DNA from 2 places in the Fictibacillus enclensis genome. Region 1 is predicted to be linked to the other one. Evidence: a T-box and tRNA genes for the amino acid it is inferred to sense, from the RefSeq annotation. Region 1 holds a T-box; the other holds one or more tRNA genes.
What was found. The T-box of region 1 lies ahead of tyrS (tyrosine--tRNA ligase). A T-box ahead of a tRNA ligase gene usually reads a tRNA of that ligase, here a tRNA-Tyr.

Region 1 (15,459 bases):
AGTAGCATCAAGTTTGCCATGCACTGTGTCATGCTTTAATAGGAAAGCAAGCATGTTTGCATCAGTTAAATCATTTACTGCCACTACTTCAACCTCAGGGTTGTTTAGTGCTGCACGAAATACGTTACGACCAATACGGCCAAATCCATTAATACCAACTTTAGTTGCCATTTAAAATGACCTCCTTATTTTTAGAAGAAAATTATAGTTAAAGAGCAATGCTCTTTAGTCACAAAAAGTTACATAGATTTTCATGTTCCTGAAAGAAGTTTATTAGCGGCTCCTTCATCAGTCACCAGAACTTTTTTCGGACCATGCTTCATAAATGCTGCAATGGCTTCCGCTTTCGAAGAGCCACCGGCAACAGCCATGATAAAATCACTATGCTTCAGGTCGTTCAATTGAAGACCTATCGTTCGAACGCGATGGACAACTTCTCCTTTTTGATTGAAGTAGTAGCCAAAAGCCTCCGCTACAGCTTTTTCGCGTTCGAGCTTTTCGAGCACAGCAGAAGAAGAATTTCTTCTGTTTGCCATTGTTTTAGCATCGCCAATCCCATGGATGACTATACTTGCGGAATGAATCAGTTCCATCACTTCTTTTACCCCGGGTTCTTCCATCAGTGAGAGGTAGGTTTCCTTGCTCAGCTGATCGGGCAAATGAAGCAGACGGTACTTTCCTCGGGCTTTTGCTGCCATGGTCGAACAAATGGTGTTCGCCTGGTTTTCGACTTTTTCACCAAGACCGCCTCTGGCCGGTACAAACAGAAGATCCTGGTCTTTCGTCCCGGGTGTCATCATTTCAGCGACTGAGGCAGTGGTTGTTCCACCGGTTACCGCAATCACATGATGACCGGTGAGCTCCAGCTTAAGCCTCATGGCAGCCGCTTTCCCCATTTCGTTTTTAATCCATGGCTCTTTATCACTATCGCCCGGAACAATAATCACTTCCGACAAACTTAAGTTTTCCCTTAACCTCATTTCTAAAACGCGAAGTCCGGAAAGTTCATTAATAAGAACTTCAAGCCGTTCAAGGACACTCAATCCTTCTTGTGTCAGTGACATTCCTCCAGGAAGAATGGACAGCAGCCCCTGATCTTTCAAAAAGTTAACTTCAGAACGGAGAACCCTTTCCGTCATATTAAGGTTAACTGCAAGATTTCGTCTGCCGATTGGTTCATGGAAACGAACAATTTTTAAAATGCTGTACCGTTTTGTCATGACTTCCAGAAGATCTGGCAAAAGCTTCTTCTGTACTTCTATTAAATCGTTCATCGCGCATTCCCCTATCTTGTATACGGCAGAACATCAGAGGAGTCCAATACCACAGGGACAAAAATCGTCCCGGATAGTCATTTTGCGTCCCGACTAGGGGATAAAAAAATGACTATCGTTTAAGTCTTCTTCATTCTAACAAAAGATGTGACAACATTTCAACAAAAATTACTTATTAATTGTTAGTAAGCGCTTTCTTAAGTTCTCTTTATTGATTTGTCCGTATTGAAGCTCTTCACCCTCTGCCGCTATTACCGGGATCATCAGCCCGTATTTTTCAATCAGTTCGTCTGACTGGTAAATATCAATCTTGCGGATCTCCAATGGCATTTCTTCCTGGAGCTCCTCTAATATCATATGTGCTTTATCGCAAAGAGGACAGTGATTTTTCGTATAAAAGGTAATGGTAATTGGACTCATTTAGTTGTTCCCCCATTGGACTCGTTTTATTCATCTAATTTTACCATGTTTTTCATTTGCTTTTGTATCATTTTTGGAAGTGGTTGATTTCCGTTCCGGAACGCCCGCTTTCCGCGGGCGGGCGCTGAGCCTGGCTGGCGTAATCGCCTGCTTTACCGGCGTAAACGCCTGCTTTACCGGCGTAAACGCCTACTTTCTCGTCGCTAGCTCTTGAGGACCGGCGAAACGCCTTCCTGGTCTCATCTGTCCCGCTTTTCCCACCGGAGTCTCGCATCCTACACTTCAAACAACGGATCAATGAAGTTTTCAAAGTATACCTAAAGAACGAACTCCAAGAAGAAACAAAAAAACAGCTCTTTGGCTTAAGAGCTGTCATGAGTACCTTTTCCGTTTGGATGAAGAAGGGATATTCAATTCTTCTCTATATTTCGCTACAGTTCTTCTTGAAATACTTAACCCTTTTTCCGAAATCAGCTTTTCGGCAATCGCCTGGTCCGAAAGGGGTTTGACTTTGTCCTCGGAATCAACCAGTTTTTTGATCGCGAGCTTTGCGGTTTGTGCAGATGCATTCTCTCCGCCTACTGTTTCTATCTTGGCTGTAAAAAAATACTTTAGTTCAAACGCTCCTCTTGGCGTCTGAATGACTTTGTTTTTGACTGCCCGGCTGACAGTCGATTCGTGCATACCGATCCGGTCAGCGACCTCCCTCAAGGTCATGGGAACAAGGTGCTCCGGTCCCCACTTTAAAAATCGCTGCTGAGCTGATACAATCTCTTTGGCAATCATGATCAGCGTGTTTTTCCGCTGCTCCAGGCTCTTTTGCAGCCATTGAAGCTTTTGGAAGTGTTCCTGCAAGTATTGTGCAGCCCCGCCGGCTTTTGTTTGGAGAAGATCGGCATAGCCTTCATTCAACCGGATTTTGGGCGTAAATTGTTCGTTAACGGCAAGGGAATAGCTCCCATTGTTCTCAGTGACGGATAAATCGGGATACAGGTAACCCATATCAGATGGCTGTGAGAGTTTCCTGCCTGGTTTAGGATCAAGTGACTGAATAAAGTCTGCCGCCTGTTCAGCCTCCTGGACGGTAACAGCGAGCAAACTTGCAATCTGCCTCAGTTTTCTCTCTGCGAGCAGATCCAGATAGTGATCCGCCACCTGATACGGCAGATCATGCTCTGACATCCCCAATGCCTTCATCTGAAGAATCAGGCATTCCCTTAGGTTTCTTGCTCCTATTCCAGCCGGCTCCAGCTGATGCAGCCAATCGATGCACTCATGAAATAAAGCAGAAGGAATGGAAAAGCGTTCAAGCATTTCCTCCTTGGTAATGTCCAGATACCCTGCTTCGTCAATATTCAGTATAAGGTAACGCACCACAGCTGCCTGGTTTTCAGAAATAGGCATATCAAGCACCTGATGAAGAAGATGGTCATGCATGGTTAATTCGGCCGGCTGCATCCTCCCGATTATGTCAGCATCCTGGTGAGAACGGTCTTTTTGAAGCGCTTTCTTTTTACTTTTCTCGAAAACAGCGGATGATTCGGACAACTCGATTAACGGGTTCTCTACCGCCTGTTCCTGTAAAAACCGAGAAAGTTCATAGCAAGGATATTGCAGGATGGCAATGGCCTGGCGAAGCTCAGCTGTCATAACAAGACTTAAGTTTTGTTGTTGAAATAAACCCAGCTCCATACGAATCCCTCCTATAGCTATGATACTACAGATTCGCAAAGCACAACACTTTTTCTTGGATAGAAGCTGTTTCCAAAAAACAAAAAAGAGCCATGACTGGCTCTTTTTATCACGCTATTAAAGTTTAGTAACGTTAGCAGCTTGTGGTCCGCGAGCACCTTCAACGATTTCGAAAGATACTTCTTGACCTTCGTCTAAAGATTTGAAACCTTCAGATTGGATTGCAGAAAAGTGTACGAATACATCGTCTCCGCCTTCAACTTCGATGAAGCCGAATCCTTTTTCTGCGTTAAACCATTTTACTTTCCCGTTTTGCATGGGTATATCCTCCTGTCAGCGCGTTTAAAGCGCTTTAAAAATTGGAACCATGTTACATTGCTACTAACTAAAAGCAAAACATTTACCGTTTACATCCAGCATCATAACACGTATATGGTCAGCACAACTATATCACGGGAATTTCCAATTGTCAAAAGGAGGAGAAATATTATTTAATGTTTACACCCTGAAATTTTTCATTAGGGTAGTAACAAGGAATCTGATACGATATAAACAGTTGAAAAAAGGAGTGCTAAAACAATGGCTGAACAATTTTCAGTGAAATTTTTCGAAGAGAACTTTTTGCAATATATCGAGCGGAACAAGGATGTGTTTACAAAATCCCATGCCATGAATGCGTATTACCGCTCCATCGTAGGCACGCTCATCAACGACCATTTAAATAAGAACGGAGAAATTGTCAGGCGGATCCGCAACTTGGAAGAAGCGTACAACAATATAAAAAATTCGTAAGGTGCAGACGTTTATCTGCTGGCACAACACTTTTTATCTCTGAAAACTTTAGGGCGGGTACGTTTAAATCCCGGCAACCCGGGAATGATGAAGATAGTCCAAACATATTGTTAAATAAAGGATTGTTGCGCCTCTACATAGAATTAACATATAAGAAGCTTTTCGTTTGACCTTTTTTGACCTTTTTTGTATGATGGCAGTATCACATGAAAACACACCCTATAAGGAGGATTATTCATGAATTTAATTCCTACAGTTATTGAACAAACAAACCGTGGCGAACGCGCATATGATATTTACTCCCGTCTGTTAAAAGACCGTATTATCATGCTTGGAAGCGGAATTGACGACAATGTTTCAAACTCCATCGTGGCCCAGTTGCTCTTCTTGGCTGCCGAGGATCCTGAAAAGGATATTTCCCTTTACATAAACAGTCCTGGCGGATCCATTACAGCTGGTATGGCGATTTATGACACCATGAACTTTATTAAGCCAAATGTTTCAACGATCTGCATTGGTATGGCTGCTTCCATGGGAGCATTCCTGCTTGCAGCCGGTGAAAAAGGAAAGCGTTATGTCCTACCGAACTCTGAAGTCATGATTCACCAGCCGCTCGGCGGAACGCGCGGTCAGGCAACGGATATCGAAATTCATGCCCGCCGCATCATCCAAATGCGTGAACAACTAAACAAGATTCTTTCCGAAAGAACTGGACAGCCACTTGAAGTCATCGAGCGCGACACCGACCGCGACAACTTTATGCTGGCTGAAGATGCTGTAAAATACGGATTGGTTGACCGAGTGATTTCTTCTGTCGAAGATCCAAAAAACCTTTAAAAGAATAAAAAAAGCCGCTCGCCAATGAGCGGCTTTTTTCAATTTGGAGGGTGGAATGAATTTTTACAACGTCTTGATTTCCATCGGCGTAATTGTTATCTTTCTAGTGATTCTTGCAATGTTCGCCAAAACAAAAAAATAACAAAAGGGCAAAAGTGGAATAACGATGATCTCATCATCGCAAACGGCTTTTGCCCTTTTATTTGTTGCTTGTCCTAGTCGCGTTCAGTAATAAAAGCTTCAAGCCCCTTCATGGCTTCTTCTTCATCATGGCCGCTCACAGAGATGGTAATATCCACGCCTGAACCAATGGCAAGGCTCATGATACCCATAATGCTTTTTGCGTTTACACGCTTTCCGTCTTTTTCAACAAACACTTCCGAATTGTAACGGTTCGCTTCCTGAACAAACAAGGCTGCGGGACGAGCTTGCAGTCCAGTTTTCAATTGAACGGTTACCTGCTTTTCAATCATGGCTGTTCCTCCTTAATAGATATATAAAATGATGGGGTGCTTTATTTAGAAATGGGTTGGCCTAAACGAATTTTGTTAGCGATTTCATCGATCTTACGCAGACGGTGATTGACACCGGATTTGCTGACAGGTCCGGAGGAAACCATTTCCCCGAGCTCTTTCAGTGTGATTTCCTGATGAGCCACCCTGAGTTCGGCAATTTCACGGAGCTTATCGGGAAGCACTTCTAGTCCAACCTCATTTTCAATAAACTTAATGTTTTCAACCTGCCTCATCGCTGCCCCGACTGTTTTATTCAGGTTGGCTGTTTCGCAGTTTACCAGACGGTTCACCGAGTTTCTCATATCCTTTAAAATTCTTACATCCTCAAAGTACAGCATCGCATTGTGCGCGCCGATCAGAGTAAGGAATTCGGATATTTTTTCACCGTCCTTCAAATAAATAATATACCCTTTTTTCCGCTCGAGCATTTTCGCTTTAAGATCAAAGGTATTCATTAATTCGCAAAGAGCGGCAGTATGTTCTTCATACATGGAAAAAATCTCGAGATGATAGCTTGTCTCAGGATGGTTAATGGAACCGCCCGCAAGAAAAGCTCCTCTCATGTATGATCGGCGGCAGCACGCTTTTTTTTGAATCTCATCTGCAATGCCGCGGTTAAATGTAAAGGTTTCATCTATAATATTTAAATCCTCAAGCAGAGTCCTTGCTTCCCGAGTCAGCCTTACAATATAGACATTGTTCTTTTTCAGCCTCATCTTTTTACGGACAAGAAGCTCTACATGAAAGGAATATACTCTCTTAATCAATGTATAGATTCGACGGGCGATTGCTGCATTTTCAGTTGGAATGTCCAAAACAATCTGACGGTTGGAAAAAGAAATGGAGCCATTCATCCGAATAAGTGCCGCCAGTTCCGCCTTTGCACAGCAATCTTTGATTTCAAGCTTGGTTAGTTCTTTTTTGGTTTCTGCTGCAAATGACATCTTTTTCTCACCCCTCTCCTGTCCTGTACGGTAACGTGAGGGTAACACTGCTGCTGTCAGCCTGAATTTCTGATTATTTTCTTCGTTACAGCAACGAAAGAAGAAGTTCAGATACACGTCTCGCATCATGGCGTACTAATGTGCCGTATTGGATTATATTATCACTAATAATGTCAAAACCAAAAGATTTTAAACGTTCCATATCACATAGAACCTGCTCGGCTCCTTCTTCGCGATATAGCTCAAGAAACTCGGCAGGTATAATTTCATTGTTTACAATCACTACATCAATGATTTTTTCCCCAAAATGGTCAATCAGTGCCTGCACATGGTCACTGGCTGAAAAGTGGTTGGTTTCCCCTTTTTGGGTCATGGCGTTACAAACATAAACTCTAGGCACCGTTGACTTAGAAACTGCCTCCCGAATACCCCCAACCAATAAATTGGGAAGGATGCTCGTATAAAGGCTTCCCGGTCCCACCACAATTAAATCGGCCTCATTGATCGCATCCACGCTTGCTTGCAGCGGTTCTATATGGTCAGGTGTCAAAAATACACGTTTGATTCGTTTGTTCCGCAAAGGAATTTTTGATTCACCTGTGATGATTGATCCATCTTCATATTCTGCGTTTAAGATAACGCTTTTATTAGCTGCCGGAAGCACCTGTCCACGCACGTTTAACACTTTGCTTAATTCCTTGATTCCCATGACGAAATCCCCTGTGATATCATGCATGGCAGCAAGCAGCAAATTTCCGAGGGAATGCCCGGTAATGCCGTCACCCGTTGTAAACCGGTGCTGGAAAAGCTGTTCCACAAGCGGTTCTACCTCTGATAAGGCGGCAAGAACATTGCGTATGTCGCCTGGAGGAGGCATATCGTAATCTTTTCTAAGGCGCCCTGAGCTTCCGCCATCATCAGCGACCGTTACGATGGCCGTGATATCTACCGGAAACCTTTTTAAGCCTCTCAAAAGAACAGAGAGCCCTGTTCCCCCTCCCAGAACGACGACTTTTGATATAGGTTTCATTTATGACTTATCCTTTCCCATGTCACGATGGCTGCTCAACGTTACAAATTCCTTGGACAGAGCGTTTTTAATGTACTCTGCCAGAGCAACCGAACGGTGCTTGCCTCCTGTGCAGCCGATTCCGATAATCAGCTGGCTTTTTCCTTCCCGCTTATATTGCGGGATCATAAAGTTTAACAAATCGATCAGTTTTTCAAGAAACGTCTTGGTTTCCGGCCAGCGCAGTACATATTCTGAGATATCCGGCTCAAGCCCTGTCCTTGGACGCATATGATCGATGTAATGCGGGTTCGGCAAAAACCGTACATCGAACACGAGATCCGCATCAATTGGCATTCCGTATTTAAACCCAAACGACATAACGTTCACTGTAAACGGATGCGATTTTTCCGGTGAAAAACGCTCAATGATTTTTTCGCGCAATTGAATCGGTTTGAGGTCAGTCGTGTCGATCACCTGCTGTGCACGGCCCTTCAGTTCTTCAAGCATTTCTCTTTCCTGCATGATGCCCTGAAGAGGGTTTCCGCTTTTCGCCAACGGATGCGACCGCCGCGTTTCTTTATACCTGCGGACAAGTGCGGCATCTTTGCTTTCAAGATAAATAATTTGCGGCTGAATGTGCGAATGAACAGGAAGCTGGTCCAGCGTTGAAAACAGCTGGTCAAAAAACTCGCGGCCCCGTAAGTCCATAACAAGCGCCACCTTGTTCAGCTTTCCATGCGACTCTTCCATAAGCTCTACAAATTTAGGCAGAAGGGCGGGCGGAAGATTATCAACACAGAAGAAACCAAGGTCTTCAAAGCTTTGCATCGCTACGGTTTTTCCGGCACCTGACATCCCTGTAATGATTACCATTTGTACATCCTGCTTTTCCATGGCCGCTCTCCCCCTTGTCGAATCGGTTTGTCTATAGTGTATGTGAAGTTCCGGCTCTCTGATAACCGTTTCTTATGCCGGATCAAGGCGGTATGATAAAAGTTCAAAATCCGGTGTATAAGTGAACGTTCCAAAAATCATTCCTGCTCCGGTCAGGACATAGTCAAGAATGTGATGATCGCCAGGAGCCATCGGCAGGTTTCTTACTTCTGCAGCAGGTTTCCAGGCAAGCTTCCCTTCTTCACTTTCTTCCAATGCTTCTCCTTCAGCTTCGGTTGCTAAAAAGGTGAACATCATCCATTCAGAAATAATCCTGTCCTGCTCTTTAATAATAAAATTAAATACGCCTTTCAATTGAGGATTCTTGATGTAGATTCCTGTTTCTTCGCGATATTCCCGGATGACTGAATCCCTGATGGACTCCTCTGACTCCATCTTCCCGCCTGGCGCAACCCACCAGCCTCTTCTTGGTTTTTGCAGGAGGAGCACTTCATTTTCTTTAACTAGTACACAGTTTGTTACTCTTTGCACAATGTTCACCTCGATAAGCTGTTACATTAACTTTAGTATACTAAAAATGGGGGTCCCTCACAACGAACTCGTTCCGTCATTTTCCGAGGGTTTTTGCCAGCTCCACAAAAAAAGGGCGCGGAAGCTATCCGCGCCAAAGTCTTGCACTTTATAAAAAGGGGGTCAATTTCTTATTATTTATAGTACCCCTTTTTTATTTCACCACTGTTACATTCTGATTAAAACACAATTACGGATTTAGGCTTTGATCCGTTCCTTCAATTCCTCAACATAATGCTGTGCAGACTGGGCAGCGATACTGCCATCACCTGTTGCGGTTACAATCTGGCGCAGTGTTTTCTCCCTGATGTCTCCGGCAGCGAAAATTCCTGGAACTCTGGTTTCCATTAAATCATTGGTTTCCACGTAACCTGCCTCATTTGTAATTCCGAGGTTCAGGAACGCTCCGTTTAACGGAAGCATACCAACATAGATAAATACACCATCGGCAGAAAATTCACGTTCTTCACCTGTTTCCGTGCTAACAAGGGTCAGTTTGTTGACCTTGTTGTTTTCTCCATGAATTTCCTTGACGGTGTGATTCCACAGGAAATCCACCTTGTCATTATCAAACGCACGCTGTTGAAGAATTTGTTGGGCACGCAGTTTATCACGTCGGTGAACAATCGTTACTTTGGTGGCAAAACGTGTGAGATACACGCCTTCTTCCACTGCTGAGTCTCCTCCGCCTACCACGACAAGCTCTCTGTTTTTAAAGAACGCTCCGTCACAAACCGCACAGTAGGAAACACCGCGTCCGCCGAATTCTTTTTCTCCGGGCACGCCGAGTTTTTTGTACTCTGCGCCAGTTCCGATGATAATGGAACGTGTCTTGAATTGTTTGCTTCCAGTCACAACCGTCTTATATTCTTCACCATTGATAATTTCTTTTACATCGCCATAGGCATATTCTGCCCCGAACTTTTTGGCATGTTCAAACATTTTATTGGATAACTCAGGCCCCAGGATGGTTTCAAATCCCGGATAGTTCTCAACATCCTCGGTATTGGCCATTTGTCCACCCGGAATTCCGCGCTCAAGCATCAATGTGCTGAGGTTTGCCCGTGATGTGTAGACAGCAGCTGTCATACCGGCGGGACCTGCTCCGATGATTAGTACGTCGTAAATTTTCTCTTCACTCATCTTGATCCACTCCTTTTGTCCATCCCCAGAACATCTTTCTTTAGATATCGGATATTGTACCTACATGGTATAGGGCCAAAGCGGTTTCGTCCATCGATTTGCTCAATCCACCCGTTCCAGGCCCCGTTTGATAAACTGAATACGGGAGGCAAGCATGGAAACGGTAATTCCATACAACTCTGCAATTTGGCGCTGCGACGCGCCGTCTTTTCTTTTCCTTGCCACATAATCGATTGCTGCCGCAATGGCCGTATGATTCCTTAAAAGGGAACTGTCGGAACGGGCCAAAATCATGGTTTCAAGCCACAAAAACGTAACATCATCATCAATCGACGCGCCGTTCTCTTTTAGAATGGACAAAATGTTTAATCCGCTTGCCACAATCGGTGACATGGATTCAACCTGATGTTCCCCGTCTTCTCGTTTAATGGAAACTGGCATTTTAGGTTCCATCTCCAGTAACAGATGGGCTGCGACTTCCTTCAGAACCGAATGCTCTTCAAGCCTTCCGCAAAACGCCTTGAGCATTTCAATGTTTTCCTCGCTATTGTTCCCCCTCATCAGGGTTAAATGCACCAATTTATTTTTTTGAAGGCCGCGCGTCACATTATTAAATCGCTGCACAAAATCGCCTTTTTGGGCTATTTCCTGTTTAGCCATCCAAGGGACACGGTACTGGTAATCTGTTCCTGTGACCGTAAGTAATCCTTCTCTTGCTTGTTTTAAATAGTACGGCGCCACCTGTCCATCGGGATCGATTTCCTGTGCCTTTGACCAGCAGTTGAGGGCCCGTTCCTGCTTTCCTGTGGCAAAATAAGAAACTGCCAGGAAATGAAGATAGGCCGGGTCATTGAAATAATAATGCTTGTTGATAGAAGCCAGCCAGCGGTTCGCATAGTCATGCTCATTGAAATACCCAAAGGTGCTGCCCAGCTTGTAACGGTGATCGGGATGGATGGGGAAAACCTTCTTCAGGCTCTCCACCAGCTGAGCTGCTTCATCCATTCGGCCGAGCTGTTCATAAAAAATGGCAAGGTTGCACAAAGCATTTAAGTTGCCTGGGTTTTTCTCAAGAATTTGGTTCAGCACGCCCAATGCTTCGTCATATTCTTTTAAATAAAAATGGGTCAATGCAAGATTGTTATAGGCCGCCCAGAACGAAGGATGCTTGCGGATCAAGTCTGCCAGCTGAGCCTTTGCTTCGTCAAGCTCACCGTTTTCAATACTGCTGCGTGCCTCTTCATGCCCGACAATCAGCTCCTCTTCTTCTGTCAGCGGCTCGCTTCCGGTTTCAAAGTGGATGAGATCCAGCAATTCAAGTGCATCATCAACAAATTCGCCGTCCGGGTCCTTTCTCATGTAAAGAGAAGCGTACGTTTCGGCCTCTGCAAACATTCCCATATGCGCATAATTGTTTGCCATGAAAAAATAGCATTCACTAATGTCCTGTCCCATTGTTTCAAGAACCTGGTCTAAATACAGGTTTGATCTATCATATTCACCCAGCTCGGCCAATGTGGTGGCCAGCTGGCAATAAAATGTCGGTTCTTCCGGCTGTAAGTGCACCGCCCGTTCAAAAAAACGCTTCGCTTTATTTAAATCCTTTTTCTGATAAGCTTTAATACCCCGATGGAAATAGTCGGTTCCATCCTGCATGAAAGGAAGTATTCGCATGTCACTTTCCGCGTGTTTTTCCTTTTTCATTCTTTCCTCCAATTCTATGTAAAAAGGTCCATTACATAGCCTTTTTTTCTCTCCGTTCCATTCAACCCAAAAAAGTATACCACACACCAAAAGTGTCTTGCATACCCTTTTTGTAACTTTGTCAAGGAAACTTTCGACAAAGGTTTTTTTATGCTTTCATATTCCTATATAAATAGATAAGATCAATCGGCAATATGGATGTTGCAGACACTTTTTGTCATCCACTTCTTCTTGACAGAACATCACCGCCTCCCGAAAAGGGAAACGGTGATGATGATCTATAACGTAATTTTTAAGAACTTTCTTTTTCCTACTTGAATGATTGTATCATTTTTTATCTCAATCTCAAGTGATTTGTTTACCACTTTTTCCCCGTTCAGTTTAATTCCTCCGTTTTGGATCATTTTGCGCGCTTCGCTCTTGGACGGGAGCAGTTCCAGCTCGACAATCAGATCGACTATCGTGATTTTGGGGGCTTTTTGCCACACGATGGTTGGTATATCTTCTGGGAGTTTTCTGTTTTGAAAAACCTGCTGAAAATGATGGGCTGCGCTCTCTGATGCCTTCCTTCCATGAAACATGGTCACGAAGTTTTCACCAATCATGATTTTGGCATCACGGGGATGAAGCCTGCCGCTCTTCAAATCCTCCTTCAGCAATTTCTTTTTCTCAAGATCAAAATCAGTGGCCAAATCGATGTATTTGGGAATCAACTCGTCAGGAATACTCATCGTTTTCCCAAACATATCATTGGGCTTATCATGAATGCCGATGTAATTGCCCTTCGATTTTGACATCTTATCCACTCCGTCAAGACCTTCCAATAAAGGCAGCAGTATGACCGCCTGCTTTTCTTTTTGGTAGTGTTCTTGAAGCTGCCGCCCCATCAATACATTAAAATGCTGATCCGTTCCGCCAAGTTCGATATCACTTTCCAGAACCACCGAATCATAGCCCTGCATCAGCGGGTAAAAAAATTCATGAAGAGAAATCGGCTTTCCAGTGGAGATCCGCTGGCTAAAATCGTTCCGTTCCAGCAGCCTGGCAACGGTGATACTGCCCGCCAGCCGGATGATATCCTCAAAGTTCAGCAGGCGCAGCCACTGGGAATTATAGTGAAGCTCCACCTTCTTCATATCCAGGACTTTTCCAAACTGCTCAACGTACGTCTGTGCATTATGCTTAACCTCTTCATCTGTCAGCTGTTTCCGGGCGGCGGACTTACCGGTGGGATCCCCGATTTTTCCTGTAAAGTCTCCCACAATCAGCTGGATAATGTGGCCGTTTTGCTGAAACTGCTTCAGTTTTTGCAGCACGACGGTATGCCCGATATGCACATCCGGAGCGGAAGGGTCCAGACCCAGCTTCACCTTCAATGGCTTCTTTTTAAGCAACGATTTGGCAATCTTCTGCTTCAGCTCAAGGGCAGGAATGATTTCGTTCACGCCATTGGCATACAACGCATATTGCCTTTCCATCTCTTTTCTCTGGAATGCAGACAGCTGCTCCATACTCTTGTTCATCAAAACCATTCCTTTCTGATTAAAATAAAAAAACCACATCCCTCCTATAAAAGGGACGTGGTTTTTCACGCGGTACCACCCTTGTTGAAGCATCGCTTCCACTCGGTGAAATAACGGTTCATGCCGTTCCTTGCTACGATCCGCAGGATCCGGACGTTCACAAAGAAAGTTCGAGGAGGTAATTCATAAGGGTCTTTGTACCGGTTTGCACCTGCCACCGGCTCTCTAAAACAGGGAGACCACTACTACTCGTTCCTCTCATTACTTTTCACGAAATTGTTTTCTCACTAGTTTAGTGTATTGGGCAGGTGAATACAAGTACAATTTTAACATATTTTTGAAATTATTTTAGAAATGTGGGACAGGGAAGTAGTTTGAATTCAGTTTTGCTCGATTATGTTGCTTTTTCGCCCAATTAATTTAATTTATGCTCAAATATTATGAGTTTGCGCCCAATTATCCAAAATTACGCCAATTCGGCCAGTGAAGGGACAAAAAGGCCCCCGGAACCTCGCCGGCGGCCTCACAAAAACTTATTTACGGTCTTTTGATGTATGGCGTTCCTCTAATACACCCAAAACTTCAGCAAACGGAAGCTTTTGTTCCTGAAGAAGAACAAGAAGGTGGTAAATCAGGTCGGCTGCTTCCCATTTCAGCTCTTCTTTATCGCGGTTTTTCGCAGCAATAATAACCTCTGATGCTTCTTCTCCGACCTTTTTCAGGATCTTGTCCACGCCTTTATCAAATAGATAGGTCGTGTAGGCCCCTTCCGGCATTTCCCGTTCGCGCTCGGCAATGAGTCCCTGCAGCACATTCAAAATATCCTGCGGTTTTCCTTGGCTGTCTTCTTTACCAGGAACAATGTCTCCATAAGAGGTTTTCCCGCTCTTTTCTGCCTCAGACGGATCGGAAGCTCCAGCTCCAAAACAGCTCTCGGCACCAGTATGGCAGGCAGGTCCCTTCGGATTCACAAACACCACCAGGGCATCCTGGTCACAATCCACATGGATATCGATCACTTTTTGAGTGTTACCCGACGTTTCCCCTTTATGCCAAAGCTCTTGGCGGGAACGACTGTAAAACACCGTTTCACCAATCTCCAGCGTTTTTTTCAGTGACTCTTCATTCATATAAGCCAGGGTTAATACCTTTTTTGTCCGCGCATCCTGGACAATCGCAGGAATCAATCCTTTTTCATCAAACTTGATGGAAGACAGGTTCATCGGATCACCACTCCTTTTTCTTTTAGGTCTTTCTTTACTTCCCGGACCGAGGTTTCTTTATAATGAAAAATACTTGCGGCCAAAGCAGCATCCGCTTTTCCATCTGTAAAAGCTTCATAAAAATGCTGGGCATTGCCGGCTCCGCCTGAAGCGATAACAGGCACGGTTACCGCCTCGCTGACGGTTTTGGTCAGCGCAAGATTAAACCCGGTTTTTTCCCCGTCCTGATCCATGCTTGTCAGCAGGATTTCGCCGGCTCCACGCTTGACGGCTTCCCGGGCCCAATCGGTCACTTCCCAATTAGTCGGCTTGCGTCCTCCATGCGTGTACACCCTCCAGGAACCAAGGCTTTCATCGTACTTGGCGTCAATCGCCGTGACGATACACTGTGAACCAAAATAGTCCGCCCCTTCGGTAATCAGCTCGGGACGCAGCAAGGCTGCTGTATTTACCGACACCTTGTCTGCTCCGGCCCGAAGAACTCGTTTCATGTCCTCGAGTGAGTTAATGCCTCCTCCCACTGTAAAAGGGATGGCCAGCTGGCTCGCTACCCGGTCCACCACGTCGATCATCGTCTGGCGTCCTTCATGTGAAGCTGAAATATCCAAAAAAACAAGCTCATCGGCGCCTTCTCTGTCATAAAAAGCCGCAAGCTCCACAGGGTCACCTGCATCAAGCAAATTCAAAAACTGTATTCCTTTTACCACCCGGCCTTCTTTTACATCCAGGCAAGGAATGATTCGTTTTGTCAGCATTTATTTCACCTTCTCCAACGCTTCCTGCAGTGTAAACCGTCCTGTGTAAAGCGCCTTTCCAATAATGGCACCACCGATGCCGCGGTGATCTGCCTTTAAGGCAGCCAGGTCATCAAGAGAACTTACACCACCTGAAGCAATGACATTTTTACCGGTTAATC
Region 2 (15,459 bases), 1.9 Mb from region 1:
GTTCTCTTCACTGATCAAATCAGGCAAATTGTTTTTAATGGCCTCCTGGACCTTTTCCATGTGACGCTGCTGGTCATGGTGGCCTTTGCGGTGGAGGGACCAGTTTTCCTGAGAAACTACAAAATTGTTTTTCGCTTCCTCGCCCATTATTTCCCCTCCTTCTTTGTACATGCTCATTGTTTTATTTGAATGATAATGGATCAAATTGATAAAAGAACCACCCGCTTTTTGAATGTAAAAAGGGTTGGTTACACTATCCTATGCAAGATAAGACGAGAGTTGCTATGTAATTGGCACATTTTATAAAGAAGCGTGAAAAAATAAAAGCATCCCATGGCAAGCCATGGAATGCTTTTATTATTTCGTGTAGTTGTTAAATGCGACTTTGCTTTCTGCCATATCACTGCATGCGGATTGACAGCCTTTCTTCATTGAACAGGTCGCGCATTTTCCTTGTTTGCTTTTTTTCACAAAACGAAAGATAGTAAAACCTGCGTATCCAAAAATCAGTATTCCGAGCAAAATATTAAGCAGCATTTATACTCCCTACTTTCTGGTTAAACTTAAAATCCGAGCAGCTTGCCGCCCTGGTATATGATCAATGAAACAATATAGGCGATGAGCAGTGCATAGATGATGGAAAACCACGTCCACTTGGCAGATCCTGTTTCTTTTTTGATAACAGCCACTGTCGCCAGACAAGGGACATAGAGCAGCAAGAATGCCATAAAGCTGTAAGCCGATAATGAGGTGAAATGGTGGGCCATGACTCCTTGCAATGTATGAAGATCCGGCGCAACATAAATGATATTCATGGTAGAAACAACGACTTCTTTGGCCAGGAAGCCGGTGATCAACGCAGCACCTGCCTGCCAGCTGCCAAACCCGATCGGTTCAAACAGCGGGGCGATGGCTCCTCCGATCAATGCAAGGAAGCTTTTATTCATGTCCACACCCAGTCCGCCGGGTCCTGCATAACTGAGGAACCAGATGATAACAGATCCTCCGAAAATAAACGTACCTGCTTTTTTGATGAAGCCTTTGCCCTTCTCCCATGTATTGCGCATCAATGTACGCCATTGAGGAATACGGTATGGAGGAAGCTCGATCACAAACATCGAACTTTCCTCTTTCAAAATGGTGGAAGAGAAAACCTTCGCCAGCGTTAGTGCAATCACGATACCAAGGAGGTAGAGCGAAAGGACAACAAGTGCCTGGTTTTGTGTGAAAAAGGCACCCACGAACAGGCTGTACACCGAGAGTCTCGCGGAACAGGACATGAGCGGTGTGAGTATGATGGTCAAAAGCCTTTCCTTTGGCTGTTCAATGGTACGTGCCGCCATAATTCCGGGTACGTTGCATCCAAACCCGATAATCATCGGGATAAAGGCTTTTCCGTTCAGACCAATGCTCTCCAGCGTTTTATCCATAACCATGGCAATTCTCGCCATATATCCAGAATCCTCAATAAAGGAGATCAGGAAGAACAGGATCATGATTTGCGGAACAAAGACAAGAACCCCGCCTACACCGGCAACAATCCCATCGAGAATAACGGCCTTAATAAAGGCAGAAGCTCCTGCGGCTTGAAGCATTGACGTCAGGCCGTCAGTGAGCGGTCCCGTTAAGAACGCGTCAAGCATGTCTGAGATCGGGCTGCCAAGCCAGTCAAACGTCAATTTGAAAATCAGGTACATAAAAAGGATAAAAATTGGTATCCCCAAAAACTTGTTGGTCACGATGTTATCGATCCGGTCGGTCAATGTATAGGTGACTTCTTCGCCTTTTTGAAGGGAAACATCAAGCACTCCTGTTATATACTCCGCCCGTACGGCGCGGATATGATAGGAAAGTGATTTGGCCCCCTCTTCGGATTGAACCAGTGCCTCGGTTTCCGCAAAAATGCGTTGAAGCTCAGCTTCAGGCATCATTGTTTTCAGCAACGCATGCACCACTTCATTTCCTTCAAAAAATTGAAGAGCAAGCCAGCGTTTTGGCGGCAAATTTTCGGCGTCCGGCATTTTTGCCACGAGCGTCTCCATCGCTCTTTCCAGCGGCTGACCATATGAAATATACAAGGGCTTGTTCTCTTGTTCTTCATTGGTTAAAAGCCCTGCAAGCTCTTTACAGCCGGATCCTGTACGGGCCACTATCGGCAAAACGGGGCTTTGTAATCTCTCGGACAGTCTCTTTTCATTAACCATGATTCCGCGGCCCTTGGCTACGTCAACCATGTTCAGCCCGATCACCACAGGTTTTCCATATTCGAGAAGCTGAATCGTTAAGTATAAGTTTCGTTCAAGCTGGGAGGCGTCAACGATATTGAGAACCATGGAAAAATTCTCTTCAATCAAAAAGCGGGTTGCCACCCCTTCATCCCTGGACAAAGGATTAAGTGAGTATATACCGGGCAGATCGATAAGATGCCCTTTTTTATTATTCAGCATGCCGACTTTCTTCTCTACCGTTACACCTGACCAGTTCCCAACGTATTCATACGAATTGGTGAGAATATTAAATAAAGAGGTTTTTCCGGTATTCGGATTTCCGGCAAGTGCGATTTCAATCATGAATGGCACACCTGGATCAATTTGGCTTCACTTCTGCGAATGCCCACCCACTGTCCGCCGGCTTCCACCGCAAACGGACCTCCAAAAGGGAGGATTCGTTTAATGCTGATTTCCGTTCCTTCCATGATACCCAAGTCAAGCAATCTTCTTCGTACCAGTACATTCACATGTTCCGTATTGGTGATTTTTGCTTTTCCGCCAGCTTTAATGTCCGTTAATACCATATATAGCACCTCTGAGAGAATGATAATTATTATCAGTATTTTAATCTCATTATATGAGATTGATTCTCATTAGTAAATAGATATTTTGAATTTCCAAACAAATTCCGCAAAAAAACCTGTCCAGGTCATCCCAGAGCAGGTTTTTCGCAACGATTATTTATCTTTTTTTGCTTCTTCATCCTCATATTGATCCGGATCAGGCATTTTTCCGCTTTTTTTCACATTTTCGTTGGTGGACATGTGTTCCATCACTTTTCCATGCTCTTTCATTTCTTTTAAATTTGGTGTCATGGAGCTGTTTTTTGGTTTATCGATATAATCCTGTTCTCTGGACATAACCATCACCTCTTGCCTCCACTATTCCCAATACTCCTCGTCAATAAACTACTTTATGACTTTCAATTCCTCCATCGGCCAATAACGCAGGTTCACTTCCCCGACGATTTTGCTTTCATCAACCAGCCCGATGTGCCGGCTGTCAATGCTATGAAGCCGGTTGTCTCCCATTACAAAAACCTTTCCTTTCGGGATCACCTTTTTCCCGGTGACTTCTTCCAGCGTAAAATCTCCCGTCAGGTTCCCGTTGGTCACCTGTTTTTTATAATCATCCAAGTAAGGTTCATCCACCTGTTTGCCGTTGATAAAAAGATGATCGTTTACATACTCGATGTGCTCTCCCGGCATACCGATTACCCGCTTGATGTAATCCTCCTGCGAATTTGCATGAAACACGATTAAATCAAATCGCTTAGGTTCACCTATATTGTAGCCTAATTTATTTACAATCAGCCTGTTCCCGTTTTCGATCGTAGGCATCATTGATTCTCCATAAACAACGTACTGCTCAAATAAAAAGTTTTTTATTAGCAACGCTAGAATAAGTGCAATTCCAATGGCTTTGATCCAATCCCATAATTGGCTGCTCTTCTCCCTGGAACTCATCCTTTCACTTCCTTTTTGTTAGCGTATAGTATTAATTTACCACTATAGTTTATCATATTACAAGGTATTCTCCTCCTGTTTGGTTTTTATTCTTATGTGTAATGTGTTCTGCTCACAACCTTTTTAAAGATAAAAAAACGCATCCCATTTTTACAAAGGGATGCGTTTTTTACAGTTACCGGTTTAACAGGCTTCCTACATATCTCAGGAGTTCATTCGCTGATGTCGTATTATACCCATGCTCATCCACGAGACGGGCGATTACTTCATTCACCTTTTTCAGTTGTGCTTCATCCGGTGTTTTTGAGGATGTTGTAATCTTTACCACGTCTTTTAGGTCAGCAAACAGCTTTTTCTGAATCGCTTCTCTTAACCGTTCATGAGAATTATAATCGAATTTCTTTCCTTTTCTGGCATACGCTGATATTCGGATCAATATTTCTTCCCTGAAGGCTTTCTTGGCATTTTCAGAGATCCCGATTTGCTCCTCAATGGATCGCATGAGTTTTTCATCCGGGCTCATTTCTTCACCTGTGAGCGGATCTCTCAGCTTGTTTTTGTTGCAATAAGCTTCAACGTTGTCGAGGTAATTGTCCATCAGTGTCTTGGCAGACTCCTCATAAGAATAAACAAATGCTTTTTGAACCTCTTTCTTGGCAATCTCGTCATATTCTTTTCGGGCAAGAGAGATAAAGTTAATAAAGCGTTCTTTATCCTCTTTCGTAATGGACGCATGATGATCCAGTCCATCCTTCATCGATCTGAGCACATCCAGTGCGTTGATGGAAGTTATCTCTTTGCGGATGATGGCAGACGAAATCCGGTTGATGACATACCGCGGATCAATGCCGCTCATGCCTTCATCGGCAAATTCTTTTTGAAGATCTTCGAGATCAATATGATTATAACCTTCCACGATTTCACCATCATACAGCCTCATTTTCTTGATGAGGTCCATGCCCTGCTTCTTGGAATCCATCAAGCGGGTAAGTACCGAGAAAATGGCCGCCACCCGAAGCGCATGAGGAGCAATATGAACATGGGACATGTCACTTTCTTTAATCATTTTTTCATAAATGCGTTCTTCTTCCGAAACCCTCAGATTGTAAGGGACACCCATTACGATAATTCTCGAATGAAGAGCTTCATTTTTCTTGTTGGCGATAAACGAACGGTATTCCGATTCATTGGTGTGGGCCACAATCAGCTCATCAGCCGAGATAAGGGCAAAACGTCCTGCTTTAAAGTTGCCTTCCTGCGTTAATGATAAGAGATGCCAGAGGAATTTTTCATCACACTTCAGCATTTCCTGGAATTCCATCATCCCCCGGTTGGCTTTGTTCAGTTCTCCGTCAAAGCGGTAAGCGCGGGGATCCGATTCTGAACCGAACTCTGCAATGGTGGAAAAATCAATGCTGCCGGTTAAGTCGGCAATATCCTGTGACTTCGGATCGGACGGACTGAACGTTCCAATCCCTGTCCGTTTATCCTCGGAAAAAAAGACTCTCTCCACTATTACATCTTCAATGCAATTGCCATATTCCTTTTCAAGCCTCATAGTGTTCAACGGGGAGAGGTTGCCTTCAATTCGAATGCCGAATTCCCGGTAAAAATCGTCTCTCAAATGATGCGGTATGAGGTGCAGCGGATCTTCGTGCATCGGACAACCTTTAATGGCATAGACTGCCCCTGACTCTGTTTTCGAATAATCTTCCAGACCCCTCTTAAGCATGGTGACAATGGTGGATTTCCCTCCGGAAACTGGCCCCATCAGCAAAAGTATCCTTTTTCTCACGTCCAGCCGTTTGGCTGCAGGATGGAAATACTCCTCCACCAGCCGCTCGATTGAATCTTCAAGTCCAAAAATCTGGTTGTTAAAAAAGTTATACTTCTTGGTTCCGTTCACTTCCTCTATTCCAGCATCTTTAATCATATTATAGACTCGGGAATGAGCGGACTGAGCGACATAGGGACGTTCCTTTAAAATCTCAAGGTATTCTCCGAAGGTACCTTCCCAGGCAAGACGCCTCTCTTCTTCACGGTGCAATTGGATTTTACCTAAAATATCCATGTGTACCCCCTTGCGTAGTGTTTGCATCCTTCGTTTGTTAATCTACTTTATGCGAGGATGTCCCCAATCATTCAACTTGTTTTATGAATTTCGCAGGATTGCCGTATTGCCACAGAATTTAATGAATGATAGTGGTTTTAGTATGGGTATGATACGAGTTGAAGAAATAGTCTTTTCTTTTTGTGGCTGTGTTTGCCGTTGTACGATGACAGCGGTTTCGTTATAATAAAGGAAGATACGGAACCATTACACCAAAAGGAGGAGACCGCATGAGTTTTATCCTGATATTAGGAGTTATGCTTACGTTCTTGACCGCCATTTTCACTGCGGGATACAATGATAATCCTGGAGCCAAATAATCAGTACATATAAAAAAACGCCCCGAGCCCGGGACGTTTTTTTATTTATTTCACCAGCAGCTTATGTGAGCGCCGGAAAACCTTGCTGGCGCAATGCTTCATAAATTAAGATGGCGGCTGTATTGGAAAGGTTCAGCGACCGGATGTTATCATTCATCGGCAGCCTGAAACAATATTCCTCGTTTGCCTTCAATAATTCATCCGGCAATCCGGTTGTCTCCCGGCCAAATACAAAAAAGTGATCCCTGGCCGGCGCGCTGTAATCCATATCGGTATACCGCTGCTTTCCAAACTTTGTAATATAGTAAAACAATCCTTCCGGAAACCGTTCAAACAGTTCTTCCAGCGAATCATAGTAATGAACATTTACATGTTCCCAGTAATCAAGACCTGCACGCTTTAGCTGTTTGTCATCCGTTGAGAAGCCAAGCGGCCGGATCAGATGCAGTGAAGTGCCTGTTCCCGCACATGTACGGGCAATATTCCCTGTATTCGCCGGGATCAGTGGCTGATAAAGAACTACATGTAAACCCAAAACTCTCACCTCGTATACTAATATCTTCATTATTATAGCACTTTTATGAAGAATTAGCCCTGAGGTGGAACTTTACGTAATATGAAAGAACTTATATTTAATTTTCGGAGTATAAGCCGTAGAGTCTTCATACCTCCAATACCTCATCCGGCTGTCCGTGGAATGGGCATTTACCAGCGGCTCGCCCGAAGAATCCTTCCCCACGACAATGGTGGTATGCTGCCAGTGACCGTCGCCGTCAAAATCATAGCAAATAACATCACCCGGGATGAGCTGGCTCGCAGAGGATTTCTCCCTCGCCTGGAGGGTTGCCTTTGATCCGCTTAAATACCACCGCATGGCGTTGGCCACTGTCCAACTGTAGCTCCAGTCATGATACTTAAACCACCACCCTTTGGAACGTGTCCCGTGATGGGCCATGGGAATGCCTCCCCCCGCATGAAGGCACTGGGAGATATAGTTTGTACAATCAACATCAAATGACTTGTAAGCTGGATTGTAGGTATTCCACCATCGCTCGGCATACCGTACCGCTGCAAGCCGATCGTACGAATGCTTTCGCGGTTGAGGCGGATCCGTTTCCCTTTCGATCTTCACTTTTTCTTTATGCTTCCCTTCAGGATTCAGCAGCTGGTCGCTGATCAGCACGTCGTCTTTAAACACAGCCCGCCTCTGCTGGATCCACTCCTCAACATAAAAATCGAATCCATGCCGGATTAAATTGCTGAAGTGAAGTACATAATCCACCTGTCTCGTATCATTAAAAACCGAATGCCTGAGAACCTGCGCCTCCACATTATTATTGACAAGAACCGCATTCCTTTCATGCAGTGCCTGTTTTTTCCTTGCAAAGCTTTCCCTTTCCTCCATCGGAAGCTGAACACTATCACTCCAGTTCTCATTGACCATCCAGTCGGTCAGCTTTTGGACATAAAATTTGAGATGTTCCAGCCAGTTCATATGGCACCTCCACTGCTGCAAAAGTAACGTACTATTACCATATGAATCAGAGCCAAAAAAAAAGAACCGTCATAATAAACGGTTCAGGAAGACTTAGGTATAAAGTTTTGAAGCTCGATGTTTAAAAGAAGCTCTTTTTTATCCAGACCCCCGCCGTAACCGACCAGGGCACCATTGCTCCCTACCACACGATGACAAGGAATAATGATCGGAACTGGATTTTTATTGTTTGCACTGCCTACAGCTCTTACTGCTTTGGGTGCACCAATTCCTTGAGCAATGTCTTTATAGGAACATGTGGCACCATAGGGAATTCCCTTAAGCTCCTCCCACACTTTAATCTGAAAAGGAGTGCCATATAAATCCAAAGGAATAGTAAACTGTTGGAGATTCCCGCTGAAATAACTCGCAAGCTGATCAACAGCCGGTTTGAGTTCTTCCGGTGAATGGATCAGTTCCCCCTTAAGATAGTGCTTTGACATCCAGGATTGAAGGGATGGTAAATTTTCTTCAAGGCTCCCAAAGTCAATCCGGCAAATGCCGTTTTGTGTAGTGATCACAGTCAGGGGGCCAATGGGGCTATCCATTTCCTCGTAAGAGAATAAGGTTTTGATATTACACATAAAAATCCCTTCTTTTATTTTCTTGGTTTCTATACTAACGGACATGCAGTTGCGATGCGATTAGTGTATGCCTTGATTTTGAATCATTTGAAGGCCTTTGTTGATCTCAGCTGCCACATTTCCGTCATTTTCTTGTTCTTTCGCCGAAATAAGCTCGTTTTCCGCCGCCTCTGAGCCTATTTTACCGAGTGCCCAGGCAGCGGTTCCGCGAATAACGGGCCTTTGGTCCTCCTTCATGAGCTGCGCCAAATCTCCGACAGCACTGGTATCCTTAAAATGGGCAAGCGCAATGATGGCATTTCGTTGAATCGGCTTTTTCCCCCTCCAGGAACCAGACACATGGCCGAACTTCTCCTTGAATTCCCGGTTGCTCATCTTCAGTAGCGGCTTTAATAAAGGTTTTGCAATTTCAGGATCCGGCTCCATTTCGGGATGAAGGTGAAAATCTTTTCCTTTATTTTTAGGGCAGACCGTTTGGCATGTATCACAACCATACAACCGGTTGCCGATCTTTTCACGATATTGATCAGGAAGAAAATCCTTAGTTTGTGTTAAAAAGGCGATGCATTTGTTCGAATCGAGCTGTCCCCCTTGTACGAGAGCGCCCGTAGGACAAGCCTCCACACAGATGTTGCAATCTCCGCATTGGTCTGTGATGGGCGTATCAGGCGGAAGATAAACCGTCGTCAGCATCTCTCCCAAATAAACATATGAACCAAACTCCGGCGTAATGGTTGCGCAATTTTTTCCGCTCCAGCCAATTCCGGCACTTTCTGCCACCGCACGATCAGACAGTTCGCCGGTATCCACCATCGACACAGAACGGGCATACGGGGCTTTTTCAGCGATAAATGCTTCCAGCAGCCTTAATTTCTCACGCAAAATATGATGGTAATCCACACCCCAGGAAGCTCTGCAAAATATTCCTCTTCTCGCTTCCCTTGTACTTTGTGGAGCATCTTTCATCCTGGAAGGATAAGCAAGAGCAATCGAGATGATGGTGTTCGCTCCCTCAAGCAGCAGCTGGGGATTCGTCCGTTTCTCGATATCTTTTTCTTCGAATCCAGATTGGTATCCGTGGTTCTGCTGTTCCTTAAGCCTTTCCTTCAGTTCCGCAAAGACATCCGCGGCAGCAAACCCAATCTTGTCGATACCAATTGATTTACTATATGCAAGGAGTTCTTCTTTTAACTGGGCGCCTGTCATGACTGCACCTCCTTTCTCCTTAAATGGATGATTTCATCTATGGTAAACTAACTATAAAATACAGCTATAAGATAAGGGTGAAAAGTTGATGATTAAACTGGCAGAGGACATAAAAAAGCTTGTTCCTTCCTTTAAAATGGGCGTAATACTATATCATGATATCGTGATTGAAGAATCACCGCAAATGCTAAAAGGCAGATTCCAATTATTTCTTGAATCCCTGAAACTAGATGCTCTTGAAAAGGCTGCGGCCGACCACCCGGGTATACAGGAATGGCGTCAGGTCTTCAAAAAGCTTTCCATGGATCCGTCCCGCTACAGACCTTCCTCTGAAGCTCTCCTGCGCCGTGTATATGGCGGCAAGGACGTAGCACTGGTCAATTCGGCCGTTGACGTAAATAACTTCTTTTCCCTTCAATATGGTATACCTTTAGGGATTTATAATGCAGATGGGGTCCATGGAGACGTTGAAATTAAAATAGGAGCTCCTGGAGATCAATATGAAGGGTTAAACGGTCGTTTAATGAACATGGAAGGGAAACTTCTGTCAGCAGACGAAAACGGCGCATTTGGAAGCCCTATCGTCGATTCCAAACGCACCATGACAGGAGAACAGGTCAAAAATGCCCTCCAGCTCGTTTACCTCAGACCCTCCATGGCGGACGATGAGGCCCAAAAACTGCTATCAGCGATCGAGAAAATGTTTGTTCAAATCAACGGCGGTTCCTCTGAATCCTATCTCATCCAATAAAAAAAGCGCAGGACTTCATTTAAAACGAAGTCCTGCGCTAAAACCTACAACTGCCTTGATACCAATATAGTCAGCGTGTATTAAAAATATGACAACCTTCCATTACTTTTTATGAAATCAAGAACATAAAGGTCCGCAAATATTGAAACACTCTGTTCCACTGATTGTCGTTTCTGCCCCTATTGTTCCGATTGGATATTGCTGGTCCAATGTAATGGAGAACGTGAAAGTTGGCTGGCTTAGGGCAAACATATTTATGTTGTTTCTTATTCATCAACCATCGATCACTCTTTCAAATTCGTTTACAACCAGTACATTCAAACAATGAAAGATGGGAGACGGCATATGTGAGGTAAGAAGATTGTCCATTTAAGCAAAAAAGACTCCTTACAAATGTAAGAAGTCTTTGATAGTTATGTAATGGTACCGGTGGTCGGGGTCGAACCGACACTCCCGAAGGAACACGATTTTGAGTCGTGCGCGTCTGCCAATTCCGCCACACCGGCATGTGAAAAGTAAAGCTGGCAGTGTATTTAATTGGTGCCGAGGGCCGGACTCGAACCGGCACGGTAGTCACCTACCGCAGGATTTTAAGTCCTGTGTGTCTGCCAATTCCACCACCCCGGCTGGGTGGTATGTAGTGGAGGCGGCAACCGGATTCGAACCGGTGGATAAGGGTTTTGCAGACCCTGGCCTTACCACTTGGCTATGCCGCCATTTAAAGATCATATAATTGGAGCGGAAGACGGGATTCGAACCCGCGACCCCAACCTTGGCAAGGTTGTATTCTACCACTGAACTACTTCCGCATATATGGCTGGGCTAGCAGGATTCGAACCTACGAATGACGGAGTCAAAGTCCGTTGCCTTACCACTTGGCTATAGCCCAATCATATGGGGCGACCGATGGGAATCGAACCCACGAATGCCGGAACCACAATCCGGTGCGTTAACCACTTCGCCACGATCGCCATATGGCAGGGGCAGTAGGAATCGAACCCACACCAAAGGTTTTGGAGACCTTCGTTCTACCTTTAAACTATGCCCCTAAATCAAAATAAATGTGCTAAAAATTAGATGGTGGAGGGGGACGGATTCGAACCGCCGAACCCAAAGGAGCGGATTTACAGTCCGCCGCGTTTAGCCACTTCGCTACCCCTCCATGAGAGACAAAACCTATTTTAATACATATCCATGTATTCTTCAAGAGGAAATTTCTTACACTTTGAACAAAAAGGATAGTGGTGCCGGCTAGAGGACTTGAACCCCCAACCTACTGATTACAAGTCAGTTGCTCTACCAATTGAGCTAAACCGGCGCCAAAAATGGTGGCTCGAGACGGAATCGAACCGCCGACACGAGGATTTTCAGTCCTCTGCTCTACCGACTGAGCTATCGAGCCAAAACTTCTTATTAAAGATAAAATGGCGGACCCGACCGGGATCGAACCGGCGATCTCCTGCGTGACAGGCAGGCATGTTAACCGCTACACCACGAGTCCATTTGGTTGCGGGGACAGGATTTGAACCTGCGACCTTTGGGTTATGAGCCCAACGAGCTACCAGACTGCTCCACCCCGCGATGATATTAAGGTTACGGACGATGTGTCCGAGTATGAGGAACTCTTCCTCTACCAGTATTTTCTTTGAAGTGTATGCGTCGAGTTTACTCGCAGCTTAATCGTGCTGTAGCGCTCGTTGCTCCACCCCGCGATGATAATCAATATATTAAGATAAAATGGTGGAGGATGACGGGTTCGAACCGCCGACCCCCTGCTTGTAAGGCAGGTGCTCTCCCAGCTGAGCTAATCCTCCGAAAGGTTTATATGTATAAGTTTTTTTCTTCGAAAAAAACATGGTTGTTTTCATTTTCATGAAAAAACTTGGTGACCCGTACGGGATTCGAACCCGTGTTACCGCCGTGAAAGGGCGGTGTCTTAACCGCTTGACCAACGGGCCGTATGTTAAGTAATTATGGCGGAGAGCAAGGGATTTGAACCCTTGATACGCGGTTAACGTATACACGATTTCCAATCGTGCTCCTTCGGCCACTCGGACAGCTCTCCATATAATGGCTCCACAGGTAGGACTCGAACCTACGACCGATCGGTTAACAGCCGATAGCTCTACCACTGAGCTACTGTGGAATAATATATATGCCCGGCAACGTCCTACTCTAACAGGGGGAAGCCCCCAACTACCATCGGCGCTGAAGAGCTTAACTTCCGTGTTCGGTATGGGAACGGGTGTGACCTCTTCGCTATTGCCACCAGACATATATCGGTTTGTGATCAACGGCGATTTGCTTCGTCAGCTTCACTCCTCCTCTTCCTCATGTACGGTAAGTACACTCCGGAGAGTCGTCGTTTTGCTTCCTTGAATCTCTTGTCGCTGACAAACCTTTTGTTTTTGAGGCATATTCCCTCAAAACTAGATAACTTCATCCAAACTTACTGATAACGTCCAGCTTCATGAACCATATCCTCGAGGTCGTTTCGTCCCTTCCGACGAACACCAAAACCGTGTTCTTGTCAGGGTCTCCAACGCTTGTCGGATATAAGCGGTTCATTCCGCTTTTGTTTTTAAGGATAAGCCCTCGACCGATTAGTATCTGTCAGCTCCACGTGTCACCACGCTTCCACACCAGACCTATCAACCTCATCATCTCTAAGGGGTCTTACTCACTTGACGTGATGGGAAATCTCATCTTGAGGGGGGCTTCATGCTTAGATGCTTTCAGCACTTATCCCGTCCACACGTAGCTACCCAGCTATGCCCCTGGCGGAACAACTGGTACACCAGCGGTGTGTCCATCCCGGTCCTCTCGTACTAAGGACAGCTCCTCTCAAATTTCCTGCGCCCGCGACGGATAGGGACCGAACTGTCTCACGACGTTCTGAACCCAGCTCGCGTACCGCTTTAATGGGCGAACAGCCCAACCCTTGGGACCTACTTCAGCCCCAGGATGCGATGAGCCGACATCGAGGTGCCAAACCTCCCCGTCGATGTGGACTCTTGGGGGAGATAAGCCTGTTATCCCCAGGGTAGCTTTTATCCGTTGAGCGATGGCCCTTCCATGCGGAACCACCGGATCACTAAGCCCGACTTTCGTCCCTGCTCGACTTGTAGGTCTCGCAGTCAAGCTCCCTTGTGCCTTTACACTCTGCGAATGATTTCCAACCATTCTGAGGGAACCTTTGGGCGCCTCCGTTACGATTTAGGAGGCGACCGCCCCAGTCAAACTGCCCACCTGACACTGTCTCCGAACCGGATCACGGTTCCAGGTTAGAATTTCAATACAGTCAGGGTAGTATCCCACCGACGCCTCCATCGAAGCTGGCGCTCCGACTTCTCAGGCTCCTACCTATCCTGTACAAACTGTACCAAAATCCAATATCAAGCTGCAGTAAAGCTCCATGGGGTCTTTCCGTCCTGTCGCGGGTAACCTGCATCTTCACAGGTACTATAATTTCACCGGGTCTCTCGTTGAGACAGTATCCAAATCGTTACACCTTTCGTGCGGGTCGGAACTTACCCGACAAGGAATTTCGCTACCTTAGGACCGTTATAGTTACGGCCGCCGTTTACTGGGGCTTCAATTCAGAGCTTCTCCCCTAAGGGATAACCCCTCCTCTTAACCTTCCAGCACCGGGCAGGTGTCAGCCCCTATACTTCGCCTTGCGGCTTCGCAGAGACCTGTGTTTTTGCTAAACAGTCGCTTGGATCTATTCACTGCGGCTCTCTCGGGCGATAAACCCTACCAGAGCACCCCTTCTCCCGAAGTTACGGGGTCATTTTGCCGAGTTCCTTAACGAGAGTTCTCCCGATCATCTTAGGATTCTCTCCTCGCCTACCTGTGTCGGTTTGCGGTACGGGCACCTCTTTCCTCACTAGAGGCTTTTCTTGGCAGTGTAGGATCAGGGACTTCGGTACTGTAATTTCCCTCGCCGTCACAGCTCAGCCTTCACGATTGCGGGATTTGCCTCACAATCAGCCTAACTGCTTAGACGCGCATTTCCATTCGCGCGCTCTCCCTACCTTCCTGCGTCCCCCCGTCGTTCAAACGGAAAGGAGGTGGTACAGGAATTTCAACCTGTTGGCCATCGCCTACGCCTTTCGGCCTCGGCTTAGGTCCCGACTAACCCTGAGCGGACGAGCCTTCCTCAGGAAACCTTAGGCTTTCGATGGACAAGATTCTCACTTGTCTTTCGCTACTCATACCGGCATTCTCACTTCAAAGCGCTCCACCAGTCCTTCCGGTCTGACTTCACCGCACTTCGAACGCTCCCCTACCACTGTACCTGACGGTACAATCCATAGCTTCGGTGATACGTTTAGCCCCGGTACATTTTCGGCGCAGAGTCACTCGACCAGTGAGCTATTACGCACTCTTTAAATGGTGGCTGCTTCTAAGCCAACATCCTGGTTGTCTGGGCAACTCCACATCCTTTCCCACTTAACGTATACTTTGGGACCTTAGCTGATGGTCTGGGCTGTTTCCCTCTTGACTACGGATCTTATCACTCGCAGTCTGACTCCCGCGGATAAGTCTCTGGCATTCGGAGTTTGACTGAATTCGGTAACCCTGTGGGGGCCCCTAGTCCAATCAGTGCTCTACCTCCAGGACTCTAGCCGCGAGGCTAGCCCTAAAGCTATTTCGGGGAGAACCAGCTATCTCCGTGTTCGATTGGCATTTCACCCCTACCCACACCTCATCCCCGCACTTTTCAACGTGCGTGGGTTCGGGCCTCCATTCAGTGTTACCTGAACTTCACCCTGGACATGGGTAGATCACACGGTTTCGGGTCTACGACAACGTACTATGGCGCCCTATTCAGACTCGCTTTCGCTGCGGCTCCGCCTTCTCGGCTTAACCTTGCACGTTATCGTAACTCGCCGGTTCATTCTACAAAAGGCACGCTGTCACCCGTTAATGGGCTCCAACTACTTGTAGGCACACGGTTTCAGGATCTCTTTCACTCCCCTTCCGGGGTGCTTTTCACCTTTCCCTCACGGTACTGGTTCACTATCGGTCACTAGGGAGTATTTAGCCTTGGGAGATGGTCCTCCCGGATTCCGACGGGGTTTCACGTGTCCCGCCGTACTCAGGATCCACTCAGGAGGGAACGAAGTTTCAACTACAGGGCTGTTACCTTCTTTGGCCGGCCTTTCCAGACCGCTTCATCTACCCCGTTCCTTTGTAACTCCATGTAGAGTGT

Region 2: it encodes a tRNA-Tyr, which carries the amino acid that the T-box ahead of tyrS (tyrosine--tRNA ligase) is inferred to sense. The anticodon was not compared.

The regions. Positions count from the first base shown of each region.
Region 1 covers NZ_CP126109.1:4,045,144-4,060,602, forward strand. The annotation lists gene gap (type I glyceraldehyde-3-phosphate dehydrogenase) at 1-171, opposite strand, end outside; gene QNH15_RS21140 (sugar-binding transcriptional regulator) at 252-1,274, opposite strand; gene QNH15_RS21145 (glutaredoxin family protein) at 1,443-1,694, opposite strand; gene QNH15_RS21150 (hypothetical protein) at 1,762-1,968, opposite strand; gene rpoN (RNA polymerase factor sigma-54) at 2,067-3,386, opposite strand; gene cspD (cold-shock protein CspD) at 3,504-3,704, opposite strand; gene yvfG (protein YvfG) at 3,966-4,178, shown strand; gene clpP (ATP-dependent Clp endopeptidase proteolytic subunit ClpP) at 4,416-5,015, shown strand; gene QNH15_RS21175 (HPr family phosphocarrier protein) at 5,231-5,488, opposite strand; gene whiA (DNA-binding protein WhiA) at 5,530-6,474, opposite strand; gene QNH15_RS21185 (gluconeogenesis factor YvcK family protein) at 6,560-7,504, opposite strand; gene rapZ (RNase adapter RapZ) at 7,505-8,380, opposite strand; gene QNH15_RS21195 (NUDIX hydrolase) at 8,453-8,911, opposite strand; gene trxB (thioredoxin-disulfide reductase) at 9,149-10,093, opposite strand; gene QNH15_RS21205 (tetratricopeptide repeat protein) at 10,196-11,797, opposite strand; gene tyrS (tyrosine--tRNA ligase) at 12,076-13,320, opposite strand; T-box leader at 13,369-13,591, opposite strand; gene hisIE (bifunctional phosphoribosyl-AMP cyclohydrolase/phosphoribosyl-ATP diphosphatase HisIE) at 13,854-14,543, opposite strand; gene hisF (imidazole glycerol phosphate synthase subunit HisF) at 14,540-15,298, opposite strand; gene hisA (1-(5-phosphoribosyl)-5-[(5-phosphoribosylamino)methylideneamino]imidazole-4-carboxamide isomerase) at 15,299-15,459, opposite strand, start outside.
Region 2 covers NZ_CP126109.1:822,451-837,909, reverse strand. The annotation lists gene yhbH (sporulation protein YhbH) at 1-147, opposite strand, end outside; gene QNH15_RS04520 (FeoB-associated Cys-rich membrane protein) at 358-537, opposite strand; gene feoB (ferrous iron transport protein B) at 564-2,570, opposite strand; gene QNH15_RS04510 (FeoA family protein) at 2,567-2,794, opposite strand; gene QNH15_RS04505 (hypothetical protein) at 2,948-3,130, opposite strand; gene lepB (signal peptidase I) at 3,179-3,736, opposite strand; gene QNH15_RS04495 (PrkA family serine protein kinase) at 3,912-5,807, opposite strand; gene trmL (tRNA (uridine(34)/cytosine(34)/5-carboxymethylaminomethyluridine(34)-2'-O)-methyltransferase TrmL) at 6,228-6,701, opposite strand; gene QNH15_RS04485 (amidase domain-containing protein) at 6,774-7,661, opposite strand; gene QNH15_RS04480 (methylated-DNA--[protein]-cysteine S-methyltransferase) at 7,745-8,284, opposite strand; gene queG (tRNA epoxyqueuosine(34) reductase QueG) at 8,345-9,490, opposite strand; gene QNH15_RS04470 (B3/B4 domain-containing protein) at 9,579-10,241, shown strand; tRNA gene QNH15_RS04465 (tRNA-Leu) at 10,663-10,747, opposite strand; tRNA gene QNH15_RS04460 (tRNA-Leu) at 10,780-10,868, opposite strand; tRNA gene QNH15_RS04455 (tRNA-Cys) at 10,883-10,957, opposite strand; tRNA gene QNH15_RS04450 (tRNA-Gly) at 10,976-11,050, opposite strand; tRNA gene QNH15_RS04445 (tRNA-Gln) at 11,056-11,130, opposite strand; tRNA gene QNH15_RS04440 (tRNA-His) at 11,137-11,212, opposite strand; tRNA gene QNH15_RS04435 (tRNA-Trp) at 11,217-11,290, opposite strand; tRNA gene QNH15_RS04430 (tRNA-Tyr) at 11,320-11,403, opposite strand; tRNA gene QNH15_RS04425 (tRNA-Thr) at 11,484-11,559, opposite strand; tRNA gene QNH15_RS04420 (tRNA-Phe) at 11,568-11,643, opposite strand; tRNA gene QNH15_RS04415 (tRNA-Asp) at 11,667-11,742, opposite strand; tRNA gene QNH15_RS04410 (tRNA-Met) at 11,746-11,822, opposite strand; tRNA gene QNH15_RS04405 (tRNA-Val) at 11,980-12,055, opposite strand; tRNA gene QNH15_RS04400 (tRNA-Glu) at 12,125-12,199, opposite strand; tRNA gene QNH15_RS04395 (tRNA-Ser) at 12,216-12,306, opposite strand; tRNA gene QNH15_RS04390 (tRNA-Asn) at 12,313-12,387, opposite strand; rRNA gene rrf (5S ribosomal RNA) at 12,399-12,514, opposite strand; rRNA gene QNH15_RS04380 (23S ribosomal RNA) at 12,825-15,459, opposite strand, start outside.